Regions from separate parts of the Cellvibrio fibrivorans genome, predicted to be linked through region 4. Evidence: predicted binding sites of a transcription regulator. Region 4 holds the regulator's gene; each other region holds the start of a gene.
The links. Region 4 encodes LexA, which represses DNA repair genes until DNA is damaged. Its sites were predicted from a motif close to ACTGTNTNTANANACAGT; they were not measured.

Region 1 (7,740 bases), on a different contig from region 4:
CGTTTTGGGATCGGCATACCGAAATACAAATAGGCATTATTGGTTAAAATTCGACCGCGCGGCGTGCGTGCCATAAAGCCTTGCTGTATGAGGTATGGCTCTATGACATCCTCAATAGTTCCACGATCCTCGCTAATGGCTGCCGCCAAACTTTCCACACCGACAGGACCACCATCAAAATTATTCATCATTGCAGTTAACAAACGGCGATCCATATGATCAAAGCCGCGTTCGTCTACATTGAGCATATTGAGTGCGCTATCAGCCATTTGTGCGCTCACAGTACCATCGCCTTTCATCTCGGCGTAATCGCGCACACGGCGCAATAAACGGTTGGCGATACGCGGTGTGCCGCGCGAGCGCTTGGCGACTTCAGCTGCGCCCTCTATATCCATCTTCACCCCCAAGAGCGCCGATGAACGCGCGACTATATGGGTGAGATCGGCGACATTATAAAACTCCAGACGCTGAACAATACCAAAACGATCGCGCAAAGGTGATGTCAGCAAGCCCGCGCGTGTCGTTGCTCCGACTAACGTAAATTGCGGTAAATCCAATTTAATCGAACGCGCTGCAGGGCCTTCGCCGATCATGATATCCAATTGGAAATCTTCCATCGCCGGATACAGAATTTCTTCCACTACCGGGCTCAAGCGGTGAATCTCATCGATAAACAACACATCACCCGGCTCGAGATTGGTGAGCAGCGCCGCCAAGTCTCCGGCCTTTTCCAATACCGGGCCCGACGTGCTTTTGAGCGAAACATTCATTTCGTTGGCAATAATATTGGCAAGTGTGGTCTTTCCCAATCCGGGCGGCCCAAATACCAGCGTGTGATCCAGCGCCTCACCGCGTTTTTTTGCCGCGCCGATAAAAATTTCCATCTGTTCACACACGGCGGGTTGTCCAACATAATCGGCGAGCGATTTGGGGCGCACCGTGCGATCAAGATGGTCTTCGCGCTCTTTGGCAACAGGGGCAATCAGGCGATCTGTTTCAATCATCGTTATTAACCAGGTTGAAAATTATCCAGCGACAATACCTATGTCGCACGTTGATTATCCAGCGATAGAGCGCAACGCCATACGGATTAACTCTTCGCTCTTGGCATCGGGCTTTTGTTTAGCGGCAAGCGAAATCATTTTCGCGGCATCTACCGGTTTGTAGCCCAGCGCAATCAAGGCGCTCTCTGCCTCTGCAAAGACATCATTGTCGCTAGCGATACTTTGGATTTCGCTGTGCGCCAGTAAATCACTCTGCGGCATATCCCAATTTTTCAAACGGTCGCGCAATTCAATTACTAAACGTTCAGCGGTTTTTTTGCCGATACCGGGGACTTTGGTCAAGGCAGTTATGTTGTCATCGCGCACACAACGGGCGATATCATCCGCTTCCATGCCCGACAAAATCGCAATCGCCAACTTGGGGCCTACGCCATTTACCTTAATTAAAGTGCGAAATAACGAGCGGTCGCGCTGCTCTGAAAAACCAAATAGTTGATGCAAGTTTTCTGTAATCGACAAATGCGTATGCAACACCACTTCATGGCCAAGTGACGGCAGACGATAAAAAGTGGTCATGGGTGCTTGCAACTCATAACCCACGCCCTGAACATCTAACAGCAAATAAGGCGGCTGCTTTTCCAGCAAAATGCCACGCAAACGTCCAATCATAATGAATCTCTTCGCTCGTTCCAGTCGAATCTATCTTAAACAATGCGGCCGCGCCGAAAACTACTGGAGCCTGCCGCCATACGAATTAAATGATCACGCGTATTGGCGTGGCACAGTGCAACTGCCAATGCATCGGCCGCATCCTCTTGCGGTGCAGCCGGCAAACGCAGCAGGGTTTTCACCATATGCTGCACCTGCAGTTTATCTGCAGCACCGTTACCAACAACGGATTGTTTCACCTTGCGCGCTTCATATTCCGATACCGGCACATTCTGCGCTGTCGCCGCCACAATCGCCGCTCCCCGCGCCTGCCCCAGTTTCAACGCGGAGGACGCATTTTTGGCCATAAATACTTGTTCGATCGCCATTTCTTGTGGGCAATACTGTTCAATGATTTGGGTCAGGGAATCAAAAATGACTTTGAGGCGTGCAGGCAACTCGTCCGCATCCTTCATACGAATAACACCGCTGGTGATGTACTCCTGCTTACTGCCAATGACATTGATAATGCCAAAGCCGGTTTTGCGAGAGCCTGGATCGATGCCGAGAATAAGCGCCATAGTTGTATCTATATACAGTTGTATTGGCGGCAGTGTTGCACGTGAATTGGGGTGACGCAAGTGGGATTTACTGTGGAAAAGCGGACACGCTAGAAGCCGGTCTTAGACCGGCTATCAAAAATCTGCCACCAATCGTAAATTTACCCTCTGCCCATCTGGAAAAGTGACATGCATCGAAGCCGACTTCTGATCCTCAACTAACATTCCCGGCGATGAAATCAACTGATACTCACCACCAACAAAATTATAAATTTTCGCATTGACCAGCAAATGTTCGCCTTGGCGATTGGTAGTGAACAACATCCGAAACTGTTCATCCAATTTCATTTCGCTTTCCTTGCCTATCTCATTCAACAACATCATGTCTGAATAGACACGGCCAGATGCTTCAATGGATAAGCTCACCATCACCTGCTCAGCCGCAGCGCTCGACCACCAACCTGCAGCAACCAATACTGCGCCAATTACACCAATCGCGCCCCATAATTTATAAGGGCGCGACTTGGCAGGAGTTGTTTCCTCGCTCGCAATCGGTGCCGCCATTAATACCGCAAGATCAATATTCAATGCCGCCGCCAGTGCACCAGCCGATTCCATTGATGCATCCCCCGTGCGTTCAATCCGCTGCACAGTGCGCATACTTAAATCCGCAACCTCCGCCAAATGGCTTTGCGTCCAGGCACGCAGCTCGCGCTCGCGGCGCAATATTTCTTTATTGATTTTCATATCCATGGCACCCACCTCGCTAAGATTAAAAGCCGTCAGATTTCGCTATATCTGGCGTTTTGTATACGACAGCAATACGACACAGCGGCGTTTACCCATAGTGAGATCTTAATTAACCCAACTGCTCCATAATTTCTTCTGAGATATCTGCGTTAGTGTAAACGTTTTGCACATCATCCAAATCTTCGAGCGCGTCGATCAAGGCAAGGATTTTTTCAGCAGCGTCCTTATCAAGATTAACCGTGAGCGAGGGGATCTGGGTGATTTCGGCCGAGACGGGATTCAATCCAGCGCTGGCGAGTGCATCTTTTACGCGGAAGAAATCCTCGAAAGCTGTCATTACATCAGCAGAGCCATCGTCATTGATAACAACATCGTCGGCACCGGCTTCAAGCGCCGCTTCCATTAATGCATCTTCATTAATACCTGGCTCAAAACTGATTTGGCCTTTACGTGCAAACAAATAAGAAACTGAGCCGCTGGTACCGAGGTTACCGCCCTTCTTATCAAATGCATGGCGTACATCGCCCGCAGTGCGATTGCGGTTGTCGGTCATACATTCAACGATAAAGGCGACACCGTTTACGCCGTAACCTTCGTAGGTGAGCTCTTCGTAGGCATCGGATTCATTGGTGCCAGCACCGCGGGCGATAGCGCGTTCGACTACGTCTTTTTTGAGGTTGTTAAGGTAGGCTTTTTCAACTGCAGCGCGCAATCGTGGATTGTCGGCAGGATTGGGGCCACCTTTAGCGGCAACAGTTAGCTCACGAATAATTTTGGTGAAGATTTTTGTGCGCTTGGCGTCCTGACGCGCCTTGCGGTGTTTCATGTTTGCCCATTTGGAATGTCCGGCCATTGCACAGCTCCAACTTGCAGATTATTAACGTGGGGGTAATAAAAAAGGGCGGGCAATTGCCCACCCTTTCCAGAACAACAAAAATTACATGCCATATTCAGGGGTATCTTCTGCAACAACAGCTTTTTCTTTCTTGCGCAAACGAATATGCAGGTCGCGCAATTGCAATTCATCTACAGTGCCCGGTGCATCAGTCATCACACAGGCAGCGCTTTGGGTTTTCGGGAAAGCGATCACGTCGCGGATTGAGCTTGCGCCCACCATCAGCATAATCAAACGATCCAAACCAAACGCCAAACCGCCGTGTGGCGGAGCGCCGTAGGCAAGTGCGTCGAGCAGAAAGCCGAATTTTTCGCGTTGCTCTTCCGGTGAAATTCCGAGGATTTTAAATACGGCTTGCTGCATGGTCGAAGAATGGATACGCACCGAACCACCGCCCAATTCAGTACCGTTAAGTACCAGATCGTATGCGCGGGACAATGCATCACCCGGGCTGGCAACCAGTTCGTCCGGTGTACAGCTTGGTGAAGTGAATGGGTGGTGGATTGACGTCCAGCCGCCCTTGTCGTCTTCTTCAAACATCGGGAAATCTACTACCCAGAGCGGTGCCCATTGCGTGGTGTATAGATCAAGGTCTGCGCCCAGTTTGCAACGCAGTGCACCCAAGGCTTCGGTTACGACTTTGTGTTTGTCTGCGCCGAAGAAAATCAGGTCGCCGTTTTCTGCACCAACGCGATCCAAAATGGCCGCGCGTACTGGCACTGGCAAGTTTTTCACGATCGGTGATTGCAGGCCTTCTTCCAGATCAGACTTATCGTTGACCTTGATGTACGCCAAACCTTTCGCACCGTAAATACCAACAAACTTGGTGTAGTCGTCGATTTGTTTACGGGTCAACTTCTCATTACCACCGGGCACTTTCAATGCGGTAACGCGAGATTTTGGATCATTAGCCGGGCCAGCGAATACTTTGAAATCCACTTCGGTTACCAGGTCTTTGATATCAACCAATTCCAGGGGGATACGCATGTCCGGCTTGTCTGAACCGTATTTGGCAATTGCTTCCGAGAACGGCATGTGATTGATTTCAGCAAACTCAACACCGAGCAAATCTTTGAACAATTCGCGGAACATACCTTCGGTAATTTGCATGATCTGGTCTTGCGACATGAATGAAGTTTCGATGTCGATCTGGGTAAATTCCGGCTGACGATCAGCACGCAAGTCTTCGTCGCGGAAGCACTTGGCGATTTGGTAGTAACGGTCGTAACCAGCCACCATCAGCAATTGCTTAAACAATTGCGGAGACTGTGGCAATGCAAAGAATTTACCGTCGTGGGTACGCGATGGAACCAGATAATCGCGCGCGCCCTCCGGAGTAGCGCGAGTCAGGATTGGAGTCTCAACATCGAGGAAGCCATTGCGGTCCAGATAGTTGCGGATCACGCTGGTCACTTTGCTGCGGAAACGCAGGTTTTTCTGCATTTCGGTGCGGCGCAAATCGAGGAAGCGATACTTCAAACGGGTCTCTTCACCCACGTTGGAATAGGAATCCAAGGGGAAAGGCATAGTTTCCGCTTCGTTCAAAATGGTCAAAGCGGTGCCGTAAACTTCGATCTCGCCCGTCGACATATTCGGGTTAACGGTTGATGGCGCACGGGCGCGCACTTTTCCGGTCAGCTGCAGCACGTATTCGCCACGCACTTTATCAGCTAAGGCAAAATTCTCTTTTGCATCTGGATCGAACACCACTTGCACAATACCTTCGCGGTCGCGCAGGTCGATAAAGATCACACCACCGTGATCGCGACGACGATCAACCCATCCGCAGAGGGTCACTTCTTGATCGATAAACGAGGCATTTAAAGCGCCACAGTATTGGCTGCGCATAGCAAGTTCCTGATGTTTTAAGAAAATATTTATAAGAAAGTATGTGTAAATTGTTATCTAACAACCGGCCAGCTTGTTTAACTGGCCGTTGTTGTAGCACTTGACGCGCTGCTGGACGATCCGGCATCGCCCGCGAGATTCTTTTTCTTGCCCGACTTAAAATCGGTCTCATACCAGCCGCCGCCCGACAAGCGGAAACCCGCTGCTGAAATTTGCTTTTTGAGGCTGGCTTTGCCACATGCAGGACAATCCACCAAAGGAGAGTCACTTAACTTTTGTAAAGCCTCCAGCGCATGGTTACAGGATTCACATTGGTATTCGTAAATAGGCATGCAACTACCCCGGATTAACAGATTAACGTCTAAACATCTAAAAGGATGCGGACACCCTAAAAGAAGGGTCGCGATTGTATCGTAAAAGCCATGGCGCGAGAACCACGCCTGCAGGATATGGGCACACCGACCAGAATTTAAAGTCGTACTCACCTAAAAGTGATTGCTTGAATCACGGAATCTGTGAATGACGCATACGCGCTTGCACTCGCGATGCATGGCGCACCACCCAAGCTGGCATTGCGTTCTCGTATTTACGCGGATTGGGCAGCATCACGGCCATGCGCGCTGCTGCTGATGGACCTATCTGCGCTGCCGGAACGCGATAGTAATGCCGCGCCGCCGCTTCCACACCGAAGACACCATTGCCCCACTCCACTACATTCAGATACACCTCTAATATGCGGCGTTTATCCCAGAGCAGTTCGATCATCAGTGCGACTACCGCCTCTTCCGCCTTGCGAATATAGGAGCGGGAGGGCGACAGAAACAGGTTTTTGGCAAGCTGCTGAGTGATGGATGAACCACCGGCGACGGATTTGCCTTTGCGCTGGTTCTTTTTTAAGGCCTGTTCAATACCGCGCAAATCAAACCCTTGGTGCTGCATAAAACGGTCGTCCTCCGCTGCCACCACGGCGCGTTTCAAATGGGATGAAATCTGCGCATAGTCCACCCATTGGTGCTTCAACTCTGCTTTCGGGTTTTTCTCGCGCAGTTCATCCAGCCGGATCGACATAAAACTCGTTTCATCCGGATTCACCCATTTCCACACCAGAATATGGGCGAACAGCCACAGTTGGTAGGCAAGCAATAGCAGCAGTAGCCATTTGAGCATTCGCCCGGTAGTGCGCCAGAATGTTTTCATGGCTGGATCACTGAATTTGCTCTTGTTGCTGTACGCGTTGTTTCATGGCTTCAGCCGCCGCACGGGCTTTATCGAGGGCAGATTCCTGAACAGTTGCGGGCGCTACATCTTGCTGATCGGCAATAGGGGCAGATTCTTCCGGCGCGGAAATAGCATTGCGAACATCGACTTCAATTTCTTCAGCATCGCGGGCAACTGGCTTATCACCAAAATGCACCTGACCATTGGCATCCGTCCATTTATAGACTTTGGTGGAGGCAACTGGCTCAGGCTCAGAAACCTTATCCGATACACTTTTCACCGCTTGTTTAGCATCGGCGGCCAACTGGTCAGGTAAAAACAACTCCCGTAAATCGACCAGCCAATCATCACCCATTCGTTCACGCATATCGCGCAGCGGCATCTGCCCGGTTTTGAGATAGACGAGGTAATTGCCAATAAAAAATACCAGCAACAGCACAACCACGGATTTAAATAGCAGACGAAACATAAAACTCCTTAATTAAGTAATCCAATTGTTAACGGAGATCAATACCAATGCTGCTGCCTTCATAGATAAGCTGAAAAAATTGCAGCGCATTAGCACAAACAGGGCTGCGCGAGCGCCCAGTGGTTAAATCAAACTCTATCCCGTGCATAGGACAGCGCAGGACATTATCGCTACAGGTTGCATGCGTTAACGGTGCCCCCGCGTGCGGACACTGGTTTCTGATCAAACAGGTTTTGCCATTTTCGTGTAGCAATAGAAAATCCTGGCCGACAAGTTTGACCGGTTTGCGATAACCATCGTGGAGCTGGTGTATTTTTTCCAGAGCGACAAACGGCATGACACATCCTC
Region 2 (7,740 bases), on a different contig from region 4:
GTTTCAAATTATGCGCCCCATTTCGCCAATCGCATGGATTCCGCTGGCGATTCTCTGGTTTGGTGTGGGCAACGCATCGCCGATATTTTTGATTTTTATCGCCGCCGTATTTCCGCTCATCGTGCAGACAGCTGCCGGTGTACATACCATCGAACCGCGCTATTTAAATGCGGCGGAAAATTTTGGAGTATCGCGCTATAAGCTCTATCGCCAAGTCGTTATTCCAGCGGTATTGCCAGATTTAATTGTGGGCATGCGCATCTCGCTCGGTGTGGCATGGTTAGTGGTGGTTGCAGCGGAAATGATTGCACTGCGCTCCGGCCTCGGCTACATGATTATGGATTCGCGTAATGCGGGTAATCGCTACGATTTGGTGATTGCGGGCATGATTATTATTGGCGTCATCGGACTTTTATTGGACGGCTTGATGCGACTAATGGAAGGGCATAAATCAGTAAGGTGGCGCTATGACCGATAAGATTGTTATTAAAAATATCAAAAAAAGTTTTTCATCCGGCAGTGAATCAAAAGCCGTAATTGATGGTATTAACCTCACGATTGGCGATGGTGAATTTGTGGCAATTGTCGGCCCATCCGGGTGCGGCAAATCCACGCTGATGAAAATGATTGCCGGTTTTTTGCAGCCGGATGAGGGCAGTATTGCGGTTGATGGTGTAGAGCGAAAAGGCCCGAATGCGAATGGTATTTTAATTTCCCAGCACGGCTCAGTGTTCCCTTGGTTAACTGTGCAACAAAATTTAATGTTTGGTTTAAATGATGAACACATCGATAAGGCGGCGGTTGCCGATCACTATGCTGATTTGGTGGGTTTGAAAGGATTTGAGCAACATTACCCGCGTGAATTATCGGGCGGTATGTTGAAGCGCGCAGAAATCGCGCGGGCGCTCGCCGTCAAACCGGAAATTCTTTATATGGATGAGCCTTTCTCGGCGCTTGATGCGTTGATGAGTTTGCGCATCCGCACCGAGTTGTTGCGTATTTTGGAGGAGGAGCGCCACACAGTTATTTTGATTACCCACGACGTGGAAGAGGCAGTGCATCTAGCGAACCGGGTGGTGGTGCTATCCAATCGCCCGGCCACTATCCAGACTATTTTTGATGTGCCCTTTGCGCACCCGCGCAAATTATCAGACCCCGCTTTGCAGCAATTGCGTGATGATATTTTGCGCGAACTCGGGATTGACTGTTAATAAAAAGCCGGCATTTGCCGGATTTGTTTTTTCGGGTGCTCTATTTCAATGTTGCATCACTCGGTGAAGGAGTAGGGATCAAACCAGAGTGATGCATCATCCACTGGCGTTTTTTTCGGCAGCCCCGGATTATCCAGTTTAATGAGTGTGCGTTTTTTCAGATTGGCTTTGGCCATCACATCTTTTACGGTGGGGTCATTGAGAAAGTATTCATTAAAGCTGCCGTCTTCCATGGCAATGCGTAACCCTCGTTCAATATCTGCCGCCAGTTTGGTGTTGGATTTATTCACAAAAAAATAAAAAGGATTGGTGTAAGCGATGAGCAAGTTTTGCTCAACATCCAGCGCCAGTTTCGGGTAGCGCTGCATTTCCGACCAGGGTTCATGTGCGCCGCGCGGGAAGGCATCAAAGCGGTCGCCATCGAGCATGTAAAACAGCCCTTCATACTTCAATACTTTGACAACATTGAGGTTATTGGCTGTTAACACATTGGTGTCTGCCCAAAAGCGGCCTTGACCAAGTGATACTCGTTTCAAATCCTCCACAGTTTGAATGGCATCAAATTTATGTTGGGTACCTTTTTTAATCATCAGCACGCGGTAGCCTAACAGGCCGCGATAGATACAAATGCGGATAGGTTGCAGACGCTCTTCCAGGTCATTGGTGGTGGCATACCAGACAACATCTAACTGGTTGTCCATCAGCATGCTTACCATGCGTTCTTCGCTGTTGCTCGCTATGGTTTGTTCTATTTCATATTTTTCCGGCAGTTTACTGAGCGCTAGCGTCAAAAGCCCTCTCGCATAGTTTTCTATGCTGTTGCTGCCTTCAACTACGCGCAATGGTTTTGCAGCGATTTCCAGTGACAGGCAGAATAAGAAAATGATCAGCCAGAAAGCTGAACGCAGAGTGCGAGCTGTTGTGTAAATTCGGAACATTGGTAATCACTCGACTAGTATACAATTTCTTTACTCTAGTTGAATTTAGCGCAATTGCATGGTGCTTTTAATATCAAAGGACGATAAAAAACCACCGCACCCGTTGAGGTTCCATAGGGAAAAGGTGCGGTGGTGAAAGCAGCTTATCGCCTGCATCAGCCGTGGCTGACAGCTGGGCAGGGATAAGTGATTGGAAGCAGATGTGCAGCCCAATCATCAAACAACTGCTGGGGAGTAGTTATCCAATCATTCGGGAGGCACACCTAAACACGTACAAACCACTGAAGTGGTGATTCAGTTGTTTGTCTGCCAAGGGCTGTGTGGGCAACCATTGGCTGCACCGGTGAGTGTGGGCGCACCGGTACCTACAGCAACTGCCGCTACCTAGTCATCCTTATCCGTGGCTGTGGCAGTTTTACTGTTCAGGGTTACAGGCTTCTCGTAAGTGAAAGGCTGTAATAATTCATCCGGCTTGCCTTTACAGGCTTTGGCTAGCAGCTCTCGCCGCTGGGCCAGCAAAATACCTATGGCTTCGCTGTACTTCTCATCGATACCGGGAATATTTTCTTCAATCAATTGAGTGATGTTGGCGGCAAGTTCCAGGTATTTATCGTGCTCTTCTGCGACTTTTTTATCTTCAAACATACTGCCATCCCGATCACATAGCCAAACGGCGATTACTGCCATTGTGTAAATCCTCAAAGTTGTTACTGTTTTTATGTACAGTATTCTGCGGTGCGATTAATGTCAACTTTCTTTTTGCGTTTTCTGATGGGAGCCGCTGCTAGGTGGCTATCTCCCGAGCTTGAGACATTGGATAATGCCCGCTCTTTTGCCCGCGCAGGATTTGCCCGTGTCTGATTCCGAGTTGCCCAGTCCATCCCCTGAAAACCCCGCTCCTGAAAAAGGTGCCAAGCCCAAAAGCAAAAGCCTGCTGCGCTCCAGCTTGCTCACCGGCTCTATGACGATGGTCTCGCGGGTGCTGGGTTTGATCCGCGATATCGTTTTGGTAGGGGTGCTAGGTGCAGGTGGAGCGATGGATGCGTTTGTCATAGCCCAAAAAATCCCCAATTTTTTCCGCCGCTTGTTTGCCGAGGGAGCCTTCTCGCAGGCGTTTATTCCAGTGCTGTCGGAATGTCGCGAAAAAGGAACCCATGCGGCAGTGAAGGAGTTGGTCGATAAAGTGGCCGGTTGCCTTGGGTCAATCCTGTTGTTAGTCACGGTGATTGGTGTGGTCGGCGCGGTCGGTTTTGCCTATATCTTTGGTTATGGCTACGCCGATGAGCCGGAGAAATTTTCCCTGTTGACGGATCTTATTCGCATCACCTTTCCCTATTTAATGCTGATTTCGTTGACCGGGCTTGCCGGTGCAATCTTGAATAGTTACGACCGTTTTGCCATTCCCGCAGTTACGCCGATTTTCCTGAATATATTTATGATTGCGGCGGCGCTGCTGGTGGCGGACTTTTTCCCTAATCCCGCTTATGCATTGGCGTGGAGTATAGTCGCGGCGGGTATTTTTTCGCTGTTGTTCCAGCTGCCGTTTTTGCGCCAGATCCATCTGTTACCATCGCCCCGGATCGATTGGTCGCACCCCGGTGTAAAGCGTATTTTGGTGCTGATGGCGCCTGCACTTTTTGGTGTGTCTGTAAGCCAGTTGAATCTGCTGTTGGATTCGATGATTGCCACCATGTTGAGTGACGGCGCCGCAAGCTGGTTGTTCTTGTCAGATCGCTTAGTGGAGTTGCCGCTAGGGGTCTTCGGTGTGGCGATTGCCACGGTGATTATGCCGGGCCTATCACGCCTCAGCGCCACGCAGTCGGGCGAAAAATTCAGTCATATGCTCGACTGGGCGATTCGTTTTGTGGTGCTGATCGCACTACCTGCAACGCTCGCGCTGATTATTCTGGCCGAGCCAATTCTCTTCACGCTTTTCTATCATGGCGAGATGGAGTCAAGCGATATCCTGATGTCGTCATACAGCCTAAAGGCCTACGCGCTTGGTCTGTTTGCTTTTATGCTCATTAAGGTTTTAGTGCCAGGTTATTTCGCGCGGCAGGATATGAAATCGCCAGTGCGTATCGGCATTATCGCTATCATCGCCAATATTGTGATGAAGCCAATTGTGGTCATTCCGCTGGTGATGCTTTGGGGCTTAGGGCATGTCGGGCTCGCGTTTACCACGGCGATGGCAGCTTATGTAAATGCGTATTTGCTCTATCGGGGCTTGCGCAAAAGTGAGGTTTACAACCCTGCGAGTAACTGGCCGAAATTGTGGTTGCGCTACGGTGCGGCGAATTTGGCGATGGTTGCGGTATTGCTCGCTTTTCTCTTTTTTTGGAACCTCTGGTCTGACTGGGGTGTTCTGGAGCGAGTCCTGCGCCTGACAGTGGTCTGTGTGGTGGGGTTTGCGGTTTATCTGGCGGCGCTTTTCGCGGTTGGCGTGCGCCTGCGCGATTTCAAAGCCCATCACTAAGTAAGTGATCTGCCCGTACTGATTTACCCTCGGGGTAGGCTCAGGCGCTGCCGCTCCTGTATACTGCCCGGCTTGTTTTTCGGGCATTTTTTCAAGCACTTTGGTAGAGGGCAGTAGTTAGCGTGAATCCAGCGGCACATGCGTTTATTCGCGGGTTACATAACCTGCGCCCCTGGCATCGCGGCTGCGTGGCTACCATAGGCTCGTTCGACGGCGTGCATCTCGGTCATCAAGCTATCTTGCGCCAGTTGATTGCAGTGGCGCAGCAGCATCAATTACCGGCCGTGGTGATTGTGTTTGAGCCCCAGCCCCACGAATTTTTTTCTGGTGACAAAGCGCCCGCGCGCCTGATGCGCCTGCGTGAAAAAGTGCAGGCCCTGCTGGCAGCAGGCGTAGCGCGGGTGCTGTGCGTGCAGTTTAACGATGCGCTGCGCAACCTGACCGCCGAAGCCTTTATCGAAACTGTATTGCTTGATGGCTTGGCGATTAAGCATTTGGTTGTTGGCGATGATTTCCGTTTCGGCTGCGATCGTCGCGGCGATTTTGCCCTGCTGCAAAAAGTCGGCAGTGAGCGCGGTTTTGGTGTGACAGACACCTGCACACTGGAGATTAACGGTGAGCGTGTAAGCAGTACCCGCATCCGCCAGCTATTAGAAGTGGGTGATTTTGCCCATGCCGAAACTCTGCTGGGTAAGCCTTACAGCATCAGTGGGCGAATAGCCTACGGCCAGCAGCTCGGGCGCAAACTCGGTGTGCCCACCGCCAATGTGCATCTGCGCCGCTATCGTTCACCATTGCACGGTGTATTCACAGTCACGGTGAAATTTGCCGATGGCAGTGTGCATCAGGGTGTCGCTAACGTTGGTGTGCGCCCTACCGTCACTGGCGATAAGAAACCACTGCTGGAAGTTCACCTGTTTAATTTCTCGCGCAAAGTGTACGGCGCGATGATCGATGTGATTTTTCATGCGAAATTACGCGATGAAAAAAAATTCAACTCATTGGATGAGCTGCAAGCACAATTGCAAATGGATATTGCACAAGGGCAGGATTTCTTCAGGGGCAATTGGCTCAGCTGATTTATCGGGAATACTCAATATGAGCAGTGTCTGGCAACAAATATCCAACACGGTTGTGACTGAGTTTTCTGATCTGAAAGATGTAAGTGAAATTACCACCCTCATAATTCGCCTGCTGATGGCTGCATTGCTGGGCGGAATCTTAGGGTTTGAACGTGAGCAACGCGGCAAAGCTGCCGGTATCAAAACGCATATGCTGGTAGCCATTGGTTCCGCATTGTTTGTATTGATTCCACAGCAAGCAGGACTTTCGGAGCAGGAATTAAGCCGGGTAATGCAAGGCATTATTGCGGGCATTGGTTTTCTCGGTGCGGGGGCGATTTTGAAAGGGAATGATGAAAAGGATCTTAAAGGGTTAACAACCGCCGCCGGTATTTGGTTGACAGCAGCCATTGGTGTTGCGGCAGGGTTGGGGCGCGAATCCTCAGCGATCCTCTGCACGTTGTTGGCCTTGGTAATTCTGGTCACTATGCCGAAGGTGGTTGACCGGCTTGAAGTGAAAGACAAGCAATAATTTTCTGGCGGTTCCCGCTATTTTTCTAAACATTTTTGTTAACAAGTTGACCGTGAATCATGATCGATTACAAAACAACACTGAATCTGCCTAATACCGGTTTTGCGATGAAAGCAAACCTTGCCCAGCGCGAGCCGGACATGTTGAAACAATGGCAAGCGAGCGATCTGTATCAACAGATTCGCGCTGCGCGTGTTGGCCGCGAGCAATTTATTTTGCATGACGGCCCACCCTACGCCAACGGCGATATTCATATCGGTCACGCGGTTAACAAAATTCTTAAAGACATTATCGTCAAGAGCAAAACCTTGAGTGGTTTTGATGCGCCCTATGTGCCGGGCTGGGACTGTCATGGTTTGCCGATTGAGCACAACGTCGAGAAAAAAATCGGCAAAGCGGGCGATAAGGTTGATGTAAAAACCTTCCGCAATAAATGCCGCGAATACGCCGCCAAACAAGTCGAAGGCCAAAAGGCTGACTTTATCCGTTTGGGCGTTTTAGGTGAGTGGGATAAACCTTATCTCACCATGGATTACAAATTCGAGGCCGATATTATTCGCGCGCTCGGCAAAATTGCCGACAACGGCCATCTGCACAAAGGTTTTAAACCGGTGTATTGGAGTGTGGTCGGCGGTTCCGCCCTCGCCGAGGCGGAAGTGGAATATCAGGATAAAACGTCTTTTTCTATCGACGTAAAATTTGCGTTTGTTGATCAAGCTGCGGTCGCCAACAAAATTGAAAATCTTCAAGGCAGTGGGCAAATTTCTTTAGTGATTTGGACTACTACACCTTGGACCCTGCCTGCTAACCAAGCCGTGTCTGCAAATGCGGAAGTGGATTATGTGCTGATACAGGTTGGCGATGAGCGTTTGTTAATAGCAGAAGCGTTATATGGGAGCGTTACAGCGCGTATAGCTGCCAAAAAAATTCAATCAGTAGTTCGAGATGATGGACTCAGAGAAGATGTTTACGAACTCGACATTCCTTTGGCTCCGTTAATAGAGGCTGCAAACGAAGGTGGGAGAGCGGTTAAGAAGATTATTGATGCTGCTGCATCTTGTGAAATTGTTGGTCGTATAAAGGGCGCAGCACTAGAAAATATGTTGCTGCAACATCCTTTCTATGCCCGTCAGGTTCCGGTGATTCTCGGTGATCACGTGACTACCGATGCCGGTACCGGTTTTGTTCACACTGCACCGGATCACGGCGCAGATGACTTTAATGTCGGCGTGAAATACGGCATAGGCACCCTGAACTATATCGACGATCATGGCACCTATCGCCCGAACGTAGAAATTTTTGCAGGCGATCACGTCTACAAAGTCGATGAAAAAGTTATCGCTTTGTTAATCGAAAAAAATGCATTGCTGGCGCAGGCAAAAATTACGCACAGCTTCCCCCATTGCTGGCGCACTAAAACCCCGCTGATTTTCCGTGCAACACCGCAATGGTTTGTGAGCATGAGCAAAAACAATTTGCGCGATCAGGTTGCGCAAGCGGTGGAATCGGTTGAGTGGGTGCC
Region 3 (7,740 bases), on a different contig from region 4:
GGAACCTGGCGACGCTGATCAAATTGCCCATACCTGCCAGATTAATTACGGTGTGAGTTTCCCCATGTTCGCCAAAGTGGATGTCAACGGCAACAATGCGCACCCGCTCTTCAAATGGTTAACCAGTGAATTACCCGGTTGGTTAGGTAAATCGATTAAATGGAATTTCACTAAATTTTTAATCGGTCGCGACGGCAAACCCATCAAACGTTTTGCAACTATTACCAAACCGGAAAATATGGCGGATTTTATCCGTAAGCAGCTACAACAGCCCTAATAAGTACAACTATCCTGACTACTACAAAAAATTAACGATGAATAACAAAAAAATTGTTTTTGTCGCCACGCTGGCATTTGCACTGGGTTTTTACGCCAGCGAATATCGTCATGCCAAAAATGATAAAAATGCGCAGCCGATTGTTGCGGCTAATATTGATGAACCTGATTTTTTTGAAAAGCCAGAACCAAGCCCTCCGCACGATCTCAGTCCCACTTCATCTGCATCAACAACTCAGTTTTTACCGACGAAACCCCAGTCGCCACTCGAACGCGCCAATCAGTTAATTGCTAATGGCGCTTACGGCGATGCTGCGCGCCTGCTGAATCAATTACTCGAGTTGGAGCCGCAAAATACCGAGGCGCTGTGGTTGTTGGCGCGTGTGTACGAGCAGCAGGGGCAGCATAAAGAAGCAGTCGGCATTTGGTTCCGCTATATCAATACCGAAGTGGATGCGCAAAAAATTGAAAGTGCGCTCGCGTATTTGGCGAAATATTTAATTCGCCTCACTGAGAATCCCTCTATTTTTGGAGAGAGCTACGAATGGTTAATGGCGCAGATCAATGACCTGATCAAACTCACGCCTGACAATGGCGAGTTGCATTTGCAGCTCGCCAAAATGCATTTAAAAATCGAAGATAAAGAGCAAGCTCAATACCATGCTCTCATGGCTGCCAACCAACCCGAAACCCAGGCGCGCGCTGAAGGTATATTGACAAAACTGGATGAAGGCTCAACTGCGCAAGACGATGGGCCCGCCGAAATTACAGTACCATTGATTCGTTTCGGCGGCCAATTTTTAGTGCCAATAACAGTAGAGGGTGAGCAAGTAAAATTATTGCTGGATACGGGTGCATCTATCAGCGGCCTGACTGCCAGTTTTATCAATCGCCATTACTCATTTGTAAAATCTCCCAAACCCATCCAACTCAACACCGCAAGCGGCACGGTTGAAAGTTATTTATTTGTAGTCGATACCCTCACCATCGAAAGCATTACCTTCAACAAACACATGCTCGCCCGCCTACCGATGGATAATGGCGATCAATTCGATGGCCTGCTGGGCATTGATATTCTCGGCCGGTTTGATTTTGTGATTGATCAGAATAAAGCGGTATTGCGGTTGAAGAAGCGGTAGTGATTACACTGTGCATAGATCAGTTTTTGGAGCGGTAAAATGTCTGACACCAATAGTTCAACAATGGCGACAATAAGGCTTTTGCTGATTGAGGGTGAAGAAAGCGACGAATCGAAATTGAGTATTGACGATATAATTGAGATGGAATTTCCTCTGAGAGAGAATTAATAAATTGGAAAAAATATGTTATGGAATTATTAGTTTTAGCTGGAATTGTTGCACCACTGTGGATGCTAGTGGGCGTAATTATAGTCGCGCGTTTATATCCCGGTTATAACCATCGCCAACAAGTGATGAGTGAGTTGGGCGCACGCAACCGCGCCACTACCAAAATTCACCCATGGATCAATAATTTTCCTATTGGGTTTTGGTTTGTATTGTTTGGTGCGATGCTACTGAATATTGAATCCACTAATAACCTTTTATTTTTAACCGGTATTTTGATGATGGTGCAGGGCGTTTCACATTGGGTAACGGGCTTGTTTCCTTGTGATGAAGATTTGGGTGTTCCCAAACCATCAAAGGGGCAGGTAATACATAACCTTGCGGGTTTGGTGGTGTATTTTTCTTTGCTGGCCACCTGCTTGCTGTGGACGATTAAAATACACAATTTGCCTGCGTGGTTTTCGCTGTATTCCGCAGTTAGTGCGGTAATATCAGTTGTTGCTCTGGTGTTAATGTTGCGTGCGATCAAAACCAATATCAACTTGGGTTTATATCAACGCATTAATTATGGTGTGTTGGCGGTTTGGGTAGTGGTTTTGAGTTTGATGTTGATGAAGAATTAATTTGGATTGCTTTTTTTTATTGTTAATGATTATGAGAGGATAACGGATTGAGCGAGGAATTCACTGGCTGCAGACTCGCCTAAATCTTCACTAAACAATGTTTTGTTTTCTTAATTCATCGCTCAATCCATAAAATGGCTTTTCTGTAAGATACTGATTGGTGTTGTTAAATAGTTCCAGCTGAAAAAACGCATTACTCTCCCGCAAATCAATAAACCTCACGCCTACACCGATCAACCGCACTGGTAAATTTTTCCGCTCATAAGCTTCTGCACACAAACTTTGCAATTCCATTAAAGACACCGCACTGGCACTACGCTCGATGGTTGTGATACTGAAATCTGAAAATTTAAGTTTTACAAAGAGTTTTACCACTTTGTAGTCATCATCGACACGGCGCAAGCGTATCGCCAGTTGTTGGCTTAGTGGTGGTAATTCGTGCAGGCAGTTTTCCAATCTGGGAAGATCCTGTGAGAAGGTATTTTCCACACTGAGAGATTTTCGGCGTCTGTCTACCGTTAATTCGCGCTCATCAATTCCACGGCTCAGTTTATAGAGGCGTGAACCCATTTGGCCGTAGCGCTGCGATAACTCAAAGATTGAAAATTTGTGCAGGTCGCCGCAAGTAAAGATATTGGATTCCGCCAGTTTTGCAGCCATGGCTTTGCCGACGCCATAAATTTTTTTGACGGGTAGTTGCGCAACAAATGCCGGAACTTTCTCCGGTGGGATAACAAATTGCCCGTTGGGTTTATTCCAGTCGCTGGCGACCTTGGCGAGAAATTTATTGGGGGCGATACCGGCGGAGACTGTGATACCGATTTCATCTTTAATACGTTGGCGAATTTCTTGTGCGATTAGGGTGGCGCTACCGCGGTGAGTTTTAGTATCGCTCACATCCAAAAATGCTTCATCGAGCGAGAGTGGCTCAACTAACTCGGTGTATTCGTAAAAAATATCGCGCATTTTTGCCGAAGCTTCGCGATAGGCATCCATGCGCGTGGGCAGGATTAATAAATCCGGGCACAGGCGTTTTGCGGTCCTAGAGGGCATGGCCGAATGTACGCCATAGCGGCGCGCTTCATAGTTGCAGGTAGAGATTACGCCGCGCCGATCACTGCTGCCGCCCACTGCAATCGGGCGATGGACAAGGCTGGGATCATCGCGCATTTCGACCGCTGCGAAGAAACAATCTGCATCACAATGAATAATTTTGCGCATGGGGAATAATGTTTTTGTAAAGATGCTGTATTTAAACACAGTATTTGGTGAGTGGCAGCTGGTTGAAGCAAAGATCACGGATTCCGCTGACATGGCTTGGCAGTAAGAGGAGGTGTCTATGGGTAAAATTAGGTTAACTTGTATGACAATATGATCTGACAAGGGCTATTCTTTCTGTTGTACAGCGTAATTACTACACCATAACAACAAATAGGAGACATCCATGCGAGCTATCAAGCCGCTCATCGCCGCACTTGGCCTGAGCCTCAGTTTTACCGCCTTGGCTGACACTCAGGTCAGTGTCGATACCACCAAGCCCGGTCCGGTCATCAACAAAAACATCTATGGCCAATTTGCCGAGCACTTGGGGCGCGGAATATACGAAGGTATTTGGGTTGGCCCCAAATCCAAAATCCCCAATACCAAAGGCTGGCGCAACGACGTAGTGGGTGCGCTGAAAGATTTGCAGGTACCGCTGGTGCGTTGGCCGGGCGGTTGTTTTGCCGATGAATATCACTGGCGCGAGGGTATTGGCCCGCGCGATAAGCGCCCTGCACGAGTGAACACCAACTGGGGGGGGGTGATAGAAGATAACGCCGTAGGTACCCATGAGTTCTTTGATCTGGTGGAAATGCTCGGCGCTGAAGCTTACGTCAACGGTAATCTTGGAACTGGTACTCCGCAGGAAATGGCAGAGTGGCTGGAGTACATGACCTCGGATAGCAAATCGACCCTGGCTGAACTGCGCCGCAAAAATGGCCGCGATAAACCTTTTCGTGTGCATTATTTTGCGATCGGTAATGAGGCATGGGGCTGCGGCGGCAATATGACCCCCGAGTTCTACACTCATCTCTACAAGCAATACGCCAGCTTCCTCAAAACGCCGAAAGACAACACACCGATTTTGATTGCCAGCGGCGGCCACACTGACGACACCAGTTGGGCAGATCATCTCACTGCCAATGTAAAACCGAATTGGGCGTTGCGAATGGATGCAGTGAGTTTCCACTATTACACACTGCCGAAAGGCGATTGGACAGTAAAAGGCGCCGCACTTAAATTCCCTGAGGCCGAGTGGATGTCCACCATGGTCAACACACTGAAAATGGATCAGTTTATTGTCAACAATAAAAAAGTGATGGATAAAAATGATCCTGAGAAAAAAGTCGGTTTCTATGTGGATGAGTGGGGCACGTGGTACGACGTAACTGGTGATGATGATCCAGGTTTCCTCTATCAACAAAACAGTTTGCGCGATGCGATTGTCGCTGGCTTGAATTTCAATATTTTCCACAAACACGCTGACCGTGTGCACATGAGTATCATCGCGCAGATGGTGAACGTATTGCAGGCAATGATTTTGACGGACAAGGAAAAAATGGTTCTGACTCCGACTTATCATGTATTCAAAATGTACATTCCATTCCAGGGGGCTACATCTTTGCCGCTGGAGCTGAAAAATGTACCGCAATACACGCTGGGCAGTGCTTCAATCCCTGCAGTGAGTGCAACAGCAGCGCGTGCGAAAGATGGCAAAGTGTATATCGCTTTGGTTAACGCCAACCCCAACAAGGCGGAAACCGTTGATATTAATTTGGCGGGTATAACAGTGAATGGTGTGAGCGGCCAGGTGTTAACTGCAGCAGCAATGGATGCACACAATACCTTCGCAGCGCCAGAGACGATTAAGCCAGCAGCTTACTCAGCGAAAGCCAAAAATGGAAAACTGGCGTTGGAGATTCCAGCTAAAGCAGTGGTAGTTGTTGCAGTAGAATAAGTTTTACCGAGACAAAAAAATGGGCGCAATGTGCGCCCATTTTTTTTGGTATTTTTTACTGGGACAATTTATCAAACTGCGCATAATTATTTTTTAGCCACACTCGCACACGCGAGCGTTCGATAATGTTCATTACATCCGTATTGTTCGCTGCCGCCCAAAAGCTGGTGTTGGCAAAATCAATACGCGCCGCGAGTTGCGGTTGTAGTTTTGCCAGTGTTATAAAAATCGCATTGCGGTCTTTTGCTTTTTGGTAAGTAGTTGATTGCTCAAAGTGTTCAAAACACTCTCCGCGGCCTAAGTTATTGACTACCACAATCTTGATAAAATCCTGCGGGTAACGATTGAGCAGCCCATTTAATAAATTCACGGAATCTGCACCGTCATCCATCACATGCCATAAAAAGACTTGGCTGCCCAACTCCTGCAGCAGTGCGAGCGCATCGCTCTCGTCAATCCACTTGCCCAAGCGGGTGGAGGTTTGTGCTGCTAAATCAACAATCAAATCGCTGCCGGGATTTTCCTGCGCGAGAATAATCAGCTGATCGAGGCTATCGTAATCGTCAACAATTAAGGGCGATGCAAACTCGCTGTAAAAGCGTGAAAAAGTCCCGTGAGATTGATCGGAGTCCAAGCCGATAAAAGGTTTTTCTGCGTCGATCAAATACTGCGCCAATAACCGCGCGGTCATAGATTTGCCAACCCCGCCTTTTTCGCCACCGATAAAATGCACATTACTCATTGCTGTTTCCTTGTTGGGAGCTGTAGAGGGATCTTGTGGTGGGACTGTAACACATGCGATGTGACATTTTTTATGCGCCCTAAAAGAGGGCTGGTTTTTGTGGGCTGATAAAAAATAGGGCGCAATGTGTTGCGCCCTCTTGATACTGCTTTTTTGATTTATTACTTAAAACAAATCCTCAATCGATAAATAACGCTCACCGGTATCGTAACTGAAAATAATTACGCGGCTGCCGGGTTTCATCTCGGCTTGTTTCTGCGCGACTGCAGCGAGGGTTGCGCCGGAGGATATGCCGATAAAAATCCCTTCTTTCAACGCGCATTGGCGAGCCATTTCAAACGCGTCGGTTTCGCTCACGAGGATGGTGCCGTCGAGGGCTTCTTTATTTAATACTTGCGGGATAAAACCGGCACCGATTCCCTGGATGCGGTGCAAGCCTTTCTGGCCGCCGCTGATGACGGGGGATTTTTCCGGCTCTACGGCAAAGGTTTTTAAGTGCGGGAATTTTTCTTTCAACACTTCACTACAACCGGTGATATGACCGCCAGTGCCTACGCCGGTGATCATGTAATCAATTCCTTCCGGGAAATCGTTAAGAATTTCCTGCGCAGTGGTGTTGCGGTGAACTTCCACATTTGCAGGGTTGTTGAATTGCTGCGGCATCCAGCTGTTGTCATTTTCGGCCAGTATTTCATTGGCTTTGGCGATGCAGCCGCCCATGCCTAGCTCTTTCGGGGTAAGCACCAATTCAGCGCCCAGGGCCTTAATGTTTTTGCGGCGCTCGACCGACATGGATTCCGGCATGGTGAGAATGAGGCGATAGCCTTTTACCGCGCAAACGAGTGCGAGGCCGATGCCGGTGTTACCGGAAGTGGGTTCAACAATAAGGGTATCTTTGTTGATCAAGCCTTTGGCTTCCGCATCTTCAACCATCGCCAACGCGATGCGGTCTTTGATACTGCTGCCTGGATTGAAGCGCTCGACTTTCATCCAGACTTCGATATCGCTGCGGAATAAATGGTTGATGCGGACGTGTGGCGTGTTGCCAATGGTTTGGAGAATATTATCGAATTTCATAGGTATTCCTTTTTAAGTTAGGCTTGGTTTAGACAAGCTATTTGTCGGGTCGATGTTCTTTCATTAATAGGGTCGAACAATTGAGCGGTTTGGTCAGTAGACAAATATGGCTCAGCTCTGGCGCGTATGTTAGCATTCTGCGGTTGGCGTAAAGGTGCCAACGTCAATCAAATAACATAATTGCACGGAGCTTTAAAAAATGTCGATACGCATTTTATTTACTTTTCTCTTCGTTAGTTTTCTTTCTGGATGTGCTGTTAACAAGATGGATGCGCAGATTTTTCCCGATCAGGATCTCAGCAAGATAAACTCCTTCTATGTCGTTAAGTTGGATGGTGATGATCGTGGTGTGAATGAGCTCATCACTAAAAAATTGTCGGCGATTGGCAAACAAGCCACTACCGGTAATGCCGCTAGTGCCCCTGCTCAGGTTGATGCGTTGGTGACTTATACTGACAAGTGGATGTGGGATATCACCATGTACATGATTGAACTTACCGTTGTTATGCAAGATCCTAAAGATAAGTTCCCCATCGCCAAAGGCTATTCCATGCATACTTCGCTGACTCGATTGTCACCGGAAAAAATGGTGGATGAAGTCATCACTAATATATACAAAAAACAAACTAACTAAGGCGAGGGCAAATAATGTACCGTCTCATCGCATTACTCTGTGCTTCGCTATTATTTACCGGCTGCGCCTCACCAACCAACCCTGTT
Region 4 (7,740 bases):
TCGGTCAGAAAAATGAAAAAGGTTTTTATAATTACGAGCTGGATAAAAAAGGTAAACCTGCGAAAGTGGCGGCCGCTGAAGTGGCTGATATTCTCAAGCCTACTATCCAGGGTGCAATTGAAATAAGCGACGAGGATATCATCGCACGCATGATGATTCCCATGGCTACCGAACTAACCCGCTGCCTTGACGAGGGCATAGTGGAGACGGCCGCTGAAGCCGATATGGCGTTGGTTTATGGCACAGGTTTCCCACCTTTCCGTGGTGGCGTTTTCCGCTGGATTGATTTTATTGGTGCGCAAACCTTTTGTGATATGGCTGCAAAATTTACCGCTCTGGGTGCACTTTACCAAGCGCCTGATAGTCTCAAAGCCAAAGCGGCTAGCAACCAAAAATTTTACGGCTAAGGAGTTATTCTAATGAGCTTACAACCACGCGATGCCGTTATTGTTGATTACGCCCGCAGCGCCATGGGGCGCTCCAAAAATGGTTGCTTCCGCCATATGCGTGCAGATGATATTTCTGCTGCAATTATTAAAGGCTTGCTTGCACGCAATCCAAAACTTGATCCAAACACCATTGATGACTTACTTTGGGGTTGCGTAATGCAGCGCGAAGAGCAGGCATTTAACGTAGCGCGTAATATTTTATTATTGGCCGGCTTGCCGCACACAATTCCTGCGCAAACGATTAACCGCCTCTGTGGTTCTTCGATGTCGGCTTTGCATACTGCAACGGTGAATATTCGCGCCGGGCAGGGTGATGTGTATTTGATTGGCGGTGTTGAACATATGGGGCATTTGCCGATGTATGAATCGGTCAGCATCAACCCCTTGCTGGGCTTATCCGTCGCTAAAGCGGCAGGCAATATGGGAATGACTGCTGAATATCTTGCGCTCTTGCATGGCATCAATCGCCAGCAAATGGACGAGTTCGGCGCGCGTTCGCATCAGCTCGCAGCCAAAGCGCGTGAGACGGGTAAATTCGCTCGCGAAATTATTGCGGTCGACGGGCATAACAGCGATGGATTTTTAATCTCGGTTGATCAGGATGAAACTATCCGCCCGGAAACTACAGTTGAGGCCTTGGCCAAATTGCCGCCGGTATTTGATCCTAAAAATGGTCAAGTGACAGCGGGTACTTCTTCACAGTTAAGTGATGGAGCATCGGTAATGCTGGTGATGTCGGCTGAGCGTGCAAAATCCTTGGGATTAAAACCTATCGCTAAAGTGGTTTCACTGGGGCTTGCGGGTGTCGATCCATCCATCATGGGTTATGGACCCGTGCCTTCAACAGAGAAAGCGCTGAAAGCTGCCAATCTAACCATCGACGATATAGACGCTGTTGAGCTTAATGAAGCATTTGCAGCCCAGGCCTTGCCGGTATTGAAAGATTTAAAATTGCTGGACGTGATGAACGATAAAGTAAATTTGCACGGTGGTGCTATCGCCCTTGGTCATCCTTTTGGCTGCTCAGGTACGCGCATTACCGGTTCACTACTGACAGTGATGCAGGATCGGGATTTGAATCTGGGCGTTTCAACCATGTGTATAGGTCTGGGGCAGGGGATTACGACAGTGTTGGAGCGTTTGAACTAATCTGCAACACGACCGTGTCTAGGGCGAAAAAGGCCAGCGTTGTGTTGGCCTTTTGTTTTTTTGTTGGGTTTAGGAAGCTATTAAAGGCCTTTGCAGCTAAAAATCTCTTGAATAGGTTTTGAGATAATTGGGTGCTAGAATGCGCGCCCGTTTCGCGCTGAGGCCGCAGAGGTAGTTATGTCGTCTTTTTACGAAATTATTGAATTGCTGAATGGTGATGTTGCTTTGGCGCGAGCTGACGATGAGAGCAATGAACCCTTGGTAACCATTCGTTTTTCGGAAGAATCCCTGGCTTTTTTAGGCGAGGAAAAATTCATGGTCGCCAAAGCCATGATTGAGGCGGGAATGGAGGCTGCGGGGGATATTGCTGATCAACAGGCGGAAGCTATGCTGGATGATTTGGTAGAAGAGCTAAGTGATACCGAAAAACTGATGTTGCACTAACCGATGGGTGAATGGTTTTGTCTGTTTAATTTTTTATTTGTTCAATTATTGAGGTCTTGCCTCCCTGCATTACTTCAATACTTCAAAGTAATCTGTCCTACCTTAAAAATTTGATTATTTAAATAATCTCAGCAAATTTAACGAACTCGCAACAGTAATCCCTGACACCCGCCGGTTTTAGCAGCCAATTCAAGCTGTGTAAGTTCTTTATCTGTCAATTTCCCCGGGCTTGATATCACCGTATGGCTATTGCCTGCAGAGAGTGCTTCCCAAGTGATCCACAATAGTGTTTGCGGATTCTGGCAGTGAATCACACGAATATAACGTGTATTAACACCGTAGGATTGCAGCAGCTCACGGCTGATATTGTGCGGTGCTATCCAGGTAATCCAGCGGTCGCTGCAAGCGTTGCTAAGAAATGCAATCATGGGTAACAGCAGCGCAACTTGCTCAGGCGAATCACTAGTCAATACCAGTTCGGTAACACCACTGGCAGGTTGTTGGCGAGTTGTAGTGGTTGCGGGTATTACACGGGCGATATTAGTCACGACGAATCACTCCTACACTAAGGCCTTCAATACTAAACTCCTGATCGCGCATATCTACCAGGATGACCTCGAACTCTGGGTTTTCTGGCCACAATTCAACCTGTGCGTTATTACCTATCCGTTTGAACCGTTTGACCGTCACTTCTTCGCCGATACGTGCAACAACAATCTGCCCGTTGCGCGCTTGATCGGTTTTATGAACAGCCAGTAGATCGCCATCAAGAATACCGGCATCTTTCATGCTCATGCCGTGAACACGCAGGAAAAAATCTGCGGTGGGTGAAAAAAAGCTCTGTGGAATGTTGCAGTAGTCTTCGATGTGTTCTTGCGCAAGTATCGGGTTACCTGCTGCAACGCGGCCAATAATAGGGATGCCGGATTGCAGTTCAGGTAGTTTTATCCCACGTGAAGCACCGGGGATGATTTCGATAGCACCTTTTCGGGCAAGGGCTTTGATGTGTTCTTCGGCGGCATTAGCTGACTTAAAGCCGAGAATCCGGGCGATTTCCGCACGCGTGGGCGGATAACCTGTTTCTTCCGCATATTGGCGGATGAGCTGTAGTACCTGTTCCTGGCGGGGTGTTAAGTCAGACATGGCGCACTCCTGAATCTGTTTATTTGTACAGTGGTTGTGATTATATACAGTAATTCAGGTTGTGCAATAGTTTTTCAATCTGCTGCTTATTTCACCCTGTTGCCGTAGCGTATGCTCTGTAATTGGCCCCGTGCAAAATACAAGTGCGTCATAAACTTGCCCTTACCGGGGTTGTAAGTCCAGATGTCTATGTTCTCGCATGTGGCGATAGCGATATTGTTTTGTACGTTGTTGTTACCATTTTGTATTCCCTGTGGTTGGGTGGTTGCTGCTACGGGTTGGCAGAAATTGTCGGTCATTACCGGATCGCCACACTTATCAATCACTTCCGCTTTGGTATCTCCCACTTGCGCAAGTTTGGTGTTGCAGCGCAGGGATTCAGCAACGCTCATATTGGAAAAGCTTGCGCAAATGGCTGTGTACAATAGTGCGGTAACGTATTTCTTCATGATTTTCTCCTGCATGTGGTCTCATCAACTCTAGCCGTCACAACTGAATGAGAAATGAATTAACTACTGAGTTTGCGCAATAATTTATCTAGCCAGCACGCTGGTAAAATGCGTTTCATAAAACCCACCAGATAGGTGGGGACGGTGACGTAATAACGTGCCTGCGGCTGCTTGGACTCCAGTGCGTGAATGACGCGTTGATATACAGCGTCAGGGCCTAATGTAAAAGGTGTTGTTGTTTCAGTCTTTTCAAGCCTTGCGATTGCGTTGCGGTAGGTTGCGAGATGACGGCTCTTCTCAATATCGATATGGTCTCGCAGTGCTGCCAAAGCATTTTTTCTGAATTGGCTTTCAATCGGGCCGGGTTCGATCAGGCTGACGTAGATGCCGGTGCCCTCAAGCTCAAGTCGCAGCGTATCGCTAATTCCTTCAATAGCATACTTGCTGGCGTTGTAGGCCCCGCGCAAAGGCATGGCTGCAATACCCAGTACAGAAGAGTTTTGAATAATTCGTCCATAGCCCTGTTTAAGCATAATAGGCAGGGCTAAATTAGTCAGTTCGCACCAACCAAAAAAATTTGTATTGAATTGCTGGCGCAGCGCGTTAATTGGTAAATCTTCTATTGCTCCCGGCTGGCCATAAGCGCCATTGTTAAATAAGCCGTAAAGCTCGTTCCCGGTAAGTTCCATTGCCTGTGCAAACCCTATCTGGATTGATGTTGAATTCGCCAGGTCAAGTTGCACGCACTCCAGTCCTTCTTGCTGCAAACGCGCCACATCTGCTATCGATCGGCAGGAGGCGATAACACGATAGCCGGCTTTCTTTAGTTCATGTGCAACGTAAAAGCCTATGCCGGTTGATGCGCCGGTTATAAGAATAGTTTTTTGCATTATTGTCAGTTTCTGGTTAAAGGTTTTAGGTATTTTGCCGTTAGCTTAAGGGTCGGGAATTGTTCTGTTAGCTCCGATAATAGCAAAACAAAATTCAAACACTCTGTGGTGATTTATGAATTCCTACTCTGCCGTGCAAAATTATTCCAGTGTTAAAGTACATTCCAGTATTGAAACTGCATCACCGCACCGATTGATTCAAATGTTATTTGAAGGTGCACTTGAACGTATTGCTCAAGCTAAAGGTGCTATGGCGCAAAATCAGGTTGCACGCAAGGGCGAGCTGATTGGTAAAGCGGTAGCCATTGTCGGAGGATTGCAAGGAAGTCTGAATGACAAAGAGGGTGGAGCTTTAGCTGCCAACCTCGATGGCCTATATGACTACATTATTCGTCGCTTGAGTCAGGCAAATTACGAAAACAACGTTGAGTACCTTGATGAATGTGGTCGTTTGCTGGGTGAGATAAAAACCGCTTGGGATGCGATTGGCAGTCAAGTGTAATGAGGAGTTTGTTATGGCGATTCAGTTGGTGTCTGCGCCTGACTATTGTGGTCAGGCTGGTATTACGGCGATGCGCAACCTACAGCAGGAATTAACCAAAGCGCTACAAGTTGAGGATTGGGATAGAGTGCGACATCTGGATCGCATCTGCGTGGTGTTGATTGATAAAGTCATTGCTGCTAATCGTGATGACAGATCTACTTTGGTATGTGCCCTGAGTGAATTGAAGGGGGTTTATGCAGGGCTGATTGCGCAATGTCAGCGCGAGGTGACCCTGCTGCACGCGACTTGAGGCGTGGGCTTCGACCCAACATTGTGTTCGTTTGTGATAAAAAGTGTTAACAAGTACTAGCTCATAAGGTTTTTAAAACAACTCTCTTATAGCAAAACTCGCAAAAACGTCTTAGCCCTGCTAGCCTTAAGGAACATAACTGCTAGCAGGGGATAGTCTGTGTCTAACTACAATCCGCAAGAAGCACTGAAGCAATACCGTCAATTGGGTATTGAATCCGAAGTCAGCAATGCTTCACCGCATCGTTTAATTCAACTGTTGTTTGAGGGTGCATTGGCGCGTTTGGCGGCTGCCCAAGGGGCTATCGAGCGTGGTGATCCGGCAGCCAAAGGAGAGCTGTTGGGCAAAGCTATCAGTATTGTTGGTGGTTTGCGCAGCTCGCTGGATATGAGTGCCGGGGAGTTATCCGAGCGTCTTGATCAGCTCTATGAATACATCAATTTGAAGTTATTGGAAGCCTCAGTGCAAAATGATGCTGAAAAGGTGAATGAGGCAATTCAACTGCTAAAAACCATTAAATCAGGATGGGATGAAATCGCTCCGCAGGTTTCATCCACCCAGCCATAAATTGCGCAATCATAAAACGAGCAATCATAAAAATATTTTGTGTAATTCCTAATCGGTATCCTCATGAAGAATGATGTGAAATATTGTTGGATAAAAAGTAAATAAAAGGCATATTTTTGGCGAATATTTATTCTACTTGAGTGAATGTTGTTAAAACGCCAAAAACATTTCGCCATAAATTTGACTAAGACTACTGCCTCGTCTATTACTTACTCCAATAAGCCGTCTCGCCGTCTTGAATGAGTTTTTCCCGTATTCAAGATTTTGGCATGAAATGAAAAAAGGTCTTGGGGTATGTGGCGCAACAATAAAGTTCTTGTTATTGACGACAATCAGTCACGCAGACACGATTTAAAAATTCTGCTGGATTTTCTCAGCGAAACCACACTTACTGCAGCCAGCGATACCTGGCAAGCGGCAGTCGCCGAAGAAAACAATGGTGAAGATTATGTTGCCATTTTGATTGGTGACTACCGCGACAGCAATCAATCCCTCGCGCAACTCCTAAAAGAAATCCGCTCCTGGAATGATGAATTGGCTATCGTATTAATTGGCGATGAAAACCAAAATGCTGATGACGGCTTAGATGACCTTTACCGCTTTATGATCATTGCAACCCTTTCGCTGCCGCCTACTTATAATAAGTTGGTTGATACGCTGCACCGCGCCCAGTTGTATCGTGAGGCGCAATCTACCAGCAAGCGTCAGCCCCAGCGCCGCCCAGTACATTTATTCCGTAGCCTGGTGGGGACCAGCCGTGAAATTCAAAACGTGCGAGAGATGATGGCGCAGGTGGCCGATAAAGATGTATCGGTACTGATTACGGGAGAGTCGGGCACAGGTAAAGAGGTGGTTGCGCGCAATTTGCATTACAACTCCCCACGCCGTGATAAACCTTTTGTTCCGGTTAACTGCGGTGCTATTCCAGCGGAGCTACTGGAAAGCGAATTGTTTGGCCATGAAAAAGGTGCGTTTACCGGTGCAATTAACTCGCGCGCGGGTAGGTTTGAAATGGCAGAAGGCGGTACCTTATTTCTGGATGAAATTGGTGATATGCCGCTCAATATGCAAGTTAAAATTTTGCGTGTTTTGCAAGAGCGCTGTTTTGAGCGTGTAGGCAGCAATAAAACCCAGCCGGTGGATGTGAGAATTATCGCTGCTACCCATCGCAACCTTGAACAGATGATTATTGAAAATACCTTTCGCGAAGATTTATTTTATCGCCTGAATGTATTCCCCATTGAATTACCTTCCTTAAAAGAGCGTTCTGAAGATATTCCGCTGTTAATGAATGAGTTGGTGTCGCGGATGGAGAGTGAGCAGCGCGGTTCTATTCGGTTTAACTCCGCAGCGATAATGTCGCTCTGCCAGCATGAATGGAGTGGCAATGTGCGTGAACTTGCGAATCTGGTGGAACGCATGGCGATCATGCATCCTTTTGGTGTCATTGGAGTGCAGGATTTGCCGGCAAAGTATCGCCATGTTGATGTGACCGACGAAGACTTTGTACATACACCGATAAAAGCCAATGGTGTAGCTGCATCGGGCAGCACCAGCTACGTGAATATGAATGACACACCGCTGCTACCGGAACAAGGTATTGATTTGCGCGAGTATATTACCAATCTGGAAATGAGTTTGATCCAACAGGCGCTTAATGATTGTGGAGGTGTTGTGGCGCGCGCTGCCGATAAACTCTGTGTGCGCCGTACTACTTTGGTGGAAAAAATGCGTAAGTATGAAATGCAACGCTAATTAGTTGCTGTTACTTGGTTAAATAAAAAATCCCCGTGATTGTTCATCACGGGGATTTTTTTATGTAGGTATGCGATTCGCTGATAATTAGTTTGCAACC

Region 1: the regulator LexA is predicted to act here: its motif matches at 2,235-2,252, upstream of ruvC (crossover junction endodeoxyribonuclease RuvC).
Region 2: the regulator LexA is predicted to act here: its motif matches at 2,859-2,876, upstream of J2X05_RS15590 (YebG family protein).
Region 3: the regulator LexA is predicted to act here: its motif matches at 3,449-3,466, upstream of dinB (DNA polymerase IV).

What each region holds. Positions count from the first base shown of each region.
Region 1 is NZ_JAVDVX010000009.1:31,156-38,895, forward strand. It holds gene ruvB (Holliday junction branch migration DNA helicase RuvB) at 1-1,004, opposite strand, end outside; gene ruvA (Holliday junction branch migration protein RuvA) at 1,059-1,673, opposite strand; gene ruvC (crossover junction endodeoxyribonuclease RuvC) at 1,709-2,233, opposite strand; gene J2X05_RS19540 (helix-turn-helix domain-containing protein) at 2,348-2,965, opposite strand; gene J2X05_RS19545 (YebC/PmpR family DNA-binding transcriptional regulator) at 3,072-3,815, opposite strand; gene aspS (aspartate--tRNA ligase) at 3,900-5,705, opposite strand; gene J2X05_RS19555 (FmdB family zinc ribbon protein) at 5,783-6,037, opposite strand; gene mtgA (monofunctional biosynthetic peptidoglycan transglycosylase) at 6,210-6,902, opposite strand; gene J2X05_RS19565 (DUF4124 domain-containing protein) at 6,910-7,392, opposite strand; gene J2X05_RS19570 (Rieske (2Fe-2S) protein) at 7,421-7,729, opposite strand.
Region 2 is NZ_JAVDVX010000006.1:43,874-51,613, reverse strand. It holds gene J2X05_RS15605 (ABC transporter permease) at 1-478, shown strand, start outside; gene J2X05_RS15600 (ABC transporter ATP-binding protein) at 468-1,211, shown strand; gene J2X05_RS15595 (transporter substrate-binding domain-containing protein) at 1,268-2,149, opposite strand; gene J2X05_RS15590 (YebG family protein) at 2,534-2,836, opposite strand; gene murJ (murein biosynthesis integral membrane protein MurJ) at 3,111-4,625, shown strand; gene ribF (bifunctional riboflavin kinase/FAD synthetase) at 4,748-5,704, shown strand; gene J2X05_RS15575 (MgtC/SapB family protein) at 5,724-6,218, shown strand; gene J2X05_RS15570 (isoleucine--tRNA ligase) at 6,278-7,740, shown strand, end outside.
Region 3 is NZ_JAVDVX010000007.1:52,429-60,168, reverse strand. It holds gene J2X05_RS17480 (glutathione peroxidase) at 1-277, shown strand, start outside; gene J2X05_RS17475 (aspartyl protease family protein) at 315-1,415, shown strand; gene J2X05_RS17470 (DUF998 domain-containing protein) at 1,604-2,203, shown strand; gene dinB (DNA polymerase IV) at 2,294-3,424, opposite strand; gene J2X05_RS17460 (alpha-N-arabinofuranosidase) at 3,648-5,201, shown strand; gene J2X05_RS17455 (P-loop NTPase family protein) at 5,257-5,943, opposite strand; gene cysK (cysteine synthase A) at 6,109-7,020, opposite strand; gene J2X05_RS17445 (hypothetical protein) at 7,220-7,654, shown strand; gene J2X05_RS17440 (hypothetical protein) at 7,669-7,740, shown strand, end outside.
Region 4 is NZ_JAVDVX010000002.1:358,091-365,830, forward strand. It holds gene fadB (fatty acid oxidation complex subunit alpha FadB) at 1-407, shown strand, start outside; gene fadA (acetyl-CoA C-acyltransferase FadA) at 420-1,598, shown strand; gene J2X05_RS06365 (hypothetical protein) at 1,776-2,042, shown strand; gene J2X05_RS06370 (cell division inhibitor SulA) at 2,180-2,590, opposite strand; gene lexA (transcriptional repressor LexA) at 2,583-3,185, opposite strand; gene J2X05_RS06380 (DUF2845 domain-containing protein) at 3,272-3,634, opposite strand; gene J2X05_RS06385 (SDR family oxidoreductase) at 3,694-4,524, opposite strand; gene fliS (flagellar export chaperone FliS) at 4,640-5,026, shown strand; gene J2X05_RS06395 (hypothetical protein) at 5,040-5,318, shown strand; gene fliS (flagellar export chaperone FliS) at 5,478-5,885, shown strand; gene J2X05_RS06405 (sigma-54-dependent transcriptional regulator) at 6,180-7,640, shown strand; gene rhlE (ATP-dependent RNA helicase RhlE) at 7,728-7,740, opposite strand, start outside.